2 regions of the Actinomadura coerulea genome follow, and region 1 is predicted to be linked to the other one. Evidence: predicted binding sites of a transcription regulator. Region 1 holds the regulator's gene; the other holds the start of a gene.
The links. Region 1 encodes HspR, which represses chaperone genes until heat shock. Its sites were predicted from a motif close to ANTTGAGTCNNNNNGACTCAANT; they were not measured.
Positions count from the first base shown of each region.

Region 1 (3,182 bases):
CGAGGTGACCGAGACGAGCGTCATCGACGTCCTGCAGCCCGGCTACCGCATCGGCGAGCGGGTCCTGCGGCCCGCCCGCGTGGCGGTGGCCGACCCCGCTCCGGACTCCGGAGCCGGCGAGTCCGGCGGCGGGCCGGGCGACGCGGACGACGAACAGGGCGAATGATCCCCAGGGGGCCCGCCCGCGAGGGCGGGCCCCGCAGGGGCGTGAAGACATGTGGCAAGTGGCGATAGCAGAAGGCGGGGCGCCGTGAGCACCAAGGACTACCTGGAGAAGGACTACTACAAGGTCCTCGGTGTCGCGAAGACGGCCTCCCAGGAGGAGATCAAGAAGTCCTACCGGAAGTTGGCGCGCAAGTACCACCCGGACGCGAACAAGGGCGACACCGACGCCGAGGACCGCTTCAAGGAGGTCTCGGAGGCCTACGACGTCCTGTCCGACGAGAAGCGCCGCAAGGAGTACGACGCGGTGCGCTCGATGCCGGGCGGCTTCCGCGGCCAGCAGGGCGGCGGCTTCGGGTTCGACCTCGGCGACCTGTTCGGCCAGACCGGCGGCGGGACGCAGCCGGGCGGCGCCGGGGAGCGCATCGGCGACCTGTTCGGCGGCCTGTTCGGCGGCCGCGGCGGCGCCGGCACCCGCACGGCGGGAACGCGGCGCGCGCGGCGCGGCGCGGACGTCGAGACCGAGGTGACCCTGTCGTTCGGCCGCGCGATGAACGGCGTCACCGTGCCCATCAAGCTGACCAGCGAGGCGTCCTGCCACGGCTGCCGCGGGACGGGCGCCAAGGCCGGCACCGTGCCGCGGGTGTGCCCGAACTGCGAGGGCACCGGTCACGAGACCCGCAACCTCGGCAACTTCGGCTTCCAGGAGCCGTGCAAGGAGTGCCGCGGCCGGGGCCTCGTCGTCGACGACCCGTGCCCGATCTGCCACGGCAGCGGCCGCGCGACCGGCACCCGGACCATCCAGGCCCGCATCCCGGCGGGCGTCGCGGACGGGCAGAAGATCCGGCTGAAGGGCAAGGGCGCGCCGGGCGAGAACGGCGGCCCGGCGGGCGACCTGTACGTGAACATCAAGGTGCTGCCGCACCAGGTGTTCGGGCGCAGCGGCGACAACCTGACGCTGACCGTCCCGGTGACCTTCCCCGAGGCGGCGCTCGGCGGCGAGATCCGGGTGCCGACCTTCCAGGGGCAGCCCGTCACGCTGAAGCTGCCCGAGGGCACCCCGAACGGCCGCAAGTTCCGCGTGAAGGGCCGGGGCGCTCCGCGGCGCGACGGCACGAAGGGCGACCTGCTGGTCACCGTCGACGTCCACGTCCCGCAGAAGCTCGACGAGCAGGCGCGCGAGGCGCTGGACCGGCTCCGGACGGCGGGCGCGGGCGAGGACCTGCGCGCCGACCTCCTCCAGCAGGCCAGACAGGAGTGATCTTCATGGATCCCTTCGGCGACGACACTCCGGTCTACGTGATCTCCGTGGCGGCGCAGCTGTCCGGACTGCACCCGCAGACGCTGCGCACCTACGACCGGATGGGCCTGGTGTCCCCCGGCCGGACGGCGGGCCGGGGGCGCCGCTACTCGATGCGGGACATCGTGATGCTCCGGGAGATCCAGCGGCTCTCCCAGGAGGAGGGCGTCAACCTGTCCGGCATCAAGCACATCCTGGAGCTGCAGCGCGACAACGTGCGGCTCCGCGAGGAGCTCGCCAAGGCGCACGCGGCGCTGGAGGACCTCGCGAACGAACTCGAATCGACCCGTGCGGTGGCGGCGCGGCTGGCGCAGCAGCGGCGGCACGGGGAACCGGACGGCACTCCCGGCGCCGACCTCGTGCCCATCAGGCGCACGAGCGTCGTGGTCTGGCACGAGCGCAATTCGGACTGAGAAAACGGTCGTCGGGGGTCTGGGGGGTCGTCCCCCAGAAGGAGCAGAGCACGGGGTGGGGCGATGGACTACAAGCTGACGCAGAAGAGCCAGGAGGCGCTGTCGATCGCGGTCCGCAGGGCGGCGGCCGAGGGGCACCCCGAGGTCGACCCGCAGCACCTGCTGGTGGCCCTGATCGGGCTGCCGGACGGGACGGCGGTGCCGCTGCTGGAGGCGGTCGGCGCCGACTGGCAGGTGATCCGGCGGCGGGCGGAGGAGCAGCTCGCGGCGATGCCGAAGGCGCAGGGGTCGACGGTGGCGACGCCGCGGCTGTCCGGCCAGCTCCAGCGGTCGGTCAACACGGCGGCGGCCCGCGCGCGGCAGCTGGAGGACGAGTTCGTCTCGACCGAGCACCTGCTGGTCGGGCTCGCGGCGGACGGCGGCCCGGCGGCGGGCCTGCTGAAGGAGTTCGGGGCGACGCCCGAGGCGCTGCTGGAGGCGTTCGAGAAGGTGCGCGGCCACGCCCGCGTCACGAGCGAGAACCCCGAGGGCACCTACCAGTCGCTGGAGAAGTACGGCGTCGACCTGACGGCGGCGGCCCGCGACGGCCGGCTCGACCCGGTCATCGGCCGCGACCCGGAGATCCGCCGCGTGATCCAGGTACTGTCGCGCCGGACGAAGAACAACCCGGTGCTGATCGGCGAGCCCGGCGTCGGCAAGACCGCCGTGGTGGAGGGTCTGGCACAGCGGATCATCGCGGGCGACGTCCCCGAGTCGCTGCGCGGCAAGCGGCTGGTCTCGCTCGACCTCGGCGCGATGGTCGCGGGCGCGAAGTACCGCGGCGAGTTCGAGGAGCGGCTGAAGGCCGTCCTGAACGAGATCAGGAAGAGCGAGGGGCAGGTCGTCACGTTCATCGACGAGCTGCACACCGTCGTCGGGGCGGGCGCGGCCGAGGGCGCGATGGACGCCGGCAACATGCTGAAGCCGATGCTGGCCCGCGGCGAGCTGCGGATGATCGGCGCGACGACGCTGGACGAGTACCGGGAGCGGATCGAGAAGGACGCCGCCCTGGAGCGCCGGTTCCAGCAGGTGTTCGTCGGGGAGCCGACCGTCGAGGACACGATCGCGATCCTGCGCGGGCTGAAGGGCCGGTACGAGGCGCACCACAAGGTGCAGATCAACGACTCGGCGATGGTGGCGGCGGCGACGCTGTCGGACCGCTACATCACCTCCCGGTTCCTGCCGGACAAGGCGATCGACCTGGTGGACGAGGCCGCGTCCCGGCTGCGCATGGAGATCGACTCCCGGCCGGTCGAGGTCGACGAGCT
Region 1 is NZ_JACHMQ010000001.1:6,381,995-6,385,176, reverse strand. It holds gene grpE (nucleotide exchange factor GrpE) at 1-166, shown strand, start outside; gene dnaJ (molecular chaperone DnaJ) at 251-1,423, shown strand; gene BKA00_RS29520 (heat shock protein transcriptional repressor HspR) at 1,429-1,875, shown strand; gene clpB (ATP-dependent chaperone ClpB) at 1,939-3,182, shown strand, end outside.

Region 2 (3,182 bases), 3.0 Mb from region 1:
GCGCCTTCGGTCGGGACCGGCCGCACGAGTGCGGCTGGTCGATTGATGTCGTCCCGTCCCGGCCCCGCTCGATCCGGGCGTTGGGACGGACGATGGGCAGCTCGCGGTCACAGGCCGGCTGCCATCCCGGGAGGCTCGTTCGCTTACGCGCTCCTTCGCCCGAATCATGGAGATCGCCGCTAGACGCGGGCTGCCTTCGCGATGACCAGCCATGCCTGGACACGTTCCGTGTCGACTCCGACCAGGCGTGCCAGATTCGCGGCCCGAACCGACGCCTGTTCATCAGTGGGGGTCTTCCACGCGGCTACAGCCACGTCATAGCAGACGTCGCCGCTGACCCCGCGAGGATCGACCAGGAACAGTTCCTCGCCGTCACCGACGAGAATGTTGCTCGAGGATGCGTCGCCATGACAGACCATGTTCGAGTCCTCGGTTCCCAAGTCCTCGAGGATGGCGGCCGCTCGTCGTCGCTCGACCTGTGAGGCCCAGGTACGTCCTGACGGGAGGTCGTTCGACCTCTCGTCATTCAGTCTGGAGCGCAACCAGTCGACGAGAGTTGGAAGCCTGTCATTCTCCGTCTTCCGGTCAAGCATCTTCCGAAAGATCGGAGCCAGGCGTTCAACCGGGACTGTCTCGCCCTTCAGGGAGTCACCCGGGAAGATGCGGCTTGCTACGGTCCACACGCTGACCGGTGTCTGAACGACATCGTGGATCCGCGGACCCACGCCCATGTTGAACAGTGCTTGCGCTACTTGGGCCTGGTCCATTCCCCGTGGATCGGGAGTGGACCTGACGACCAGCCGTTCATGAGCTGTTGCGATCTCGACCACGAACCCGTAGCGAGCGTTGAAGGTCCGAACGGGACGTCCTTCGTATCGCTCGCATATTCCCGCTAGTTCGTCCGGAGCCTTCTTCAGCCAAGCGGGAGCCAGTTCGGGCCAACAAGCCGTCACGGCTTCGTTCACATTGGCTGGAATCTCTATCTCGGCGCCTACCGGATCCGGGCGAAAATTCTTGTTTGTTTTAGCCACTGTTTCTCCTTGATCTGATTTTCGGCGAGTTCACTCGGACCCCGTCCTGGATGGGGCTTGCGGAGACTATCCCCTAGCCGCCGACGTCTTGCAAGCTCACGCGAAGAGGCCTCGACGGCGGTCTTCTCCATGGGCCACGCCCGTCGCCCCGGGGTAGTTTTCGCGTGTCGCCGACACCGGGAAAAGAGCTGATCCGAACGTGACGCTGTGCCCGGAGACCTGAGTTTGGAACCGGAAGGGTTCGCGCGGACGGGACACCCCGGCGGGACCGTGCGCCATACGCATCGGCGCGGGTCGGTGGAGAGGCCACTGGCGACCGCGCGGGGGGCGGCGGCGTCAGCCCGCCGACCCGCAGGCGCCCTCCGCCGCGCTCAGGGCCCGTGGCCCGGTTCATGCGCCGGCGCCGCCACGTCCGGACACGGCTGCCAGACCCCAGTGCACCGGACCGGGACGGCCACCGGCCGTCCCGGACCGTAGCGGCGAGTTGATCGCTGAGAGCGAACGTTGCTGCGGAAACAAAATGCTGCTCCGTTTTCTTGAGTGTGAGTGACTCAATCTTGCGGTTGGGTGTCCTACTGAGTTGGAGCTGAGCATGAGCGAGACCCTGACGCTGCCGGTGCTGCCCCTGGAAGACGGGGTCGTTCTGCCCGGCATGGTGGTGCCCCTGGACCTGTCGGAGAGCGGCGAGGTCCGGGCCGCCGTCGAGGCCGCGCGGGCGGTGGCGCAGACCAAGGGGCCGGGCATCCGGTCGGCGGCCAAGCCGCGGGTGCTGCTGGTGCCCAGGCTGAACGGGCAGTACGCCGGCATCGGCACGCTCGGCGTGATCGAGCAGGAGGGGCGGCTGCCCGGCGGTGAGCCGGGCGCGGTCGTCCGCGGCGTGGAGCGGGTGCGGATCGGCACCGGGACGACCGGGCCGGGGGCGGCGCTGTGGGTCGAGGGGACGGCGGTGGAGGCGCCGCCGGCGACCGGGCGCGCGCAGGAGCTGGCGAAGGAGTACAAGGGGCTGGTCAGCGCGATCCTCCAGAAGCGGGGCGCCTGGCAGGTCGTGGACGTCGTGCAGCGGATCGACGACCCCTCCACGCTGGCCGACAACGCCGGGTACGCGCCGTACCTCACCGACGAGCAGAAGATCGAGGTCCTGGAGACCGTCGACGTCGTCGAGCGGCTCACCCTGGTGATCGGGTGGACGCGGGACCACCTCGCCGAGCTGGACGTCGCGGAGACCATCCGCAAGGACGTCCAGGAGGGCATGGAGAAGACGCAGCGGGAGTTTCTGCTGCGCCAGCAGCAGGAGGCCATCCGCAAGGAGCTGGCCGAGCTGAACGGCGACCCGGCCGACGAGGAGGACGACTACCGGGCCCGGATCGAGGCCGCGAACCTCCCCGAGAAGGTGCGCGAGGCGGCGCTGAAGGAGGTCGACAAGCTGGAGCGGTCGTCCGACGCCTCGCCCGAGGGCGGCTGGATCCGCACCTGGCTGGACACCGTCCTCGACATCCCCTGGAACGAGCGGACCGAGGACGCCTACGACATCGCGGGCGCGCGGGAGATCCTCGACGCCGACCACGCGGGTCTCGACGACGTCAAGGAGCGCATCGTCGAGTACCTGGCCGTGCGCAAGCGGCGCGAGGAGCGCGGCCTGGGGGTCGTGGGCGGACGCAGAAGCGGCGCGGTGCTCGCGCTGACCGGTCCTCCCGGGGTCGGCAAGACGTCGCTGGGAGAGTCGGTCGCGCGGGCCATGGGACGCGAGTTCGTCCGGGTCGCCCTGGGCGGCGTCCGGGACGAGGCCGAGATCCGGGGGCACCGCCGCACGTACGTGGGCGCCCTCCCGGGACGCATCGTCCGGGCCGTCCGGGAGGCGGGGACGATGAACCCCGTCGTCCTGCTGGACGAGGTCGACAAGGTCGGCGCCGACTACCGGGGCGACCCGACCGCGGCGTTGCTGGAGGTCCTCGACCCCGAGCAGAACCACACCTTCCGGGACCACTACCTGGAGGTGGAGCTCGACCTGAGCGACGTGCTGTTCCTGGCGACCGCGAACGTGGTGGAGGCGATCCCCGGGCCGCTGCTCGACCGGATGGAGCTGGTGCAGCTCGACGGCTACACCGAGCACGAGAAGGTCACGATCGCCCGCGACCACCTGCTGCCGCGCCA
Region 2 is NZ_JACHMQ010000001.1:3,343,538-3,346,719, reverse strand. It holds gene BKA00_RS40440 (phosphotransferase) at 180-1,031, opposite strand; gene lon (endopeptidase La) at 1,624-3,182, shown strand, end outside.
Region 2: the regulator HspR is predicted to act here: its motif matches at 1,566-1,588, upstream of lon (endopeptidase La).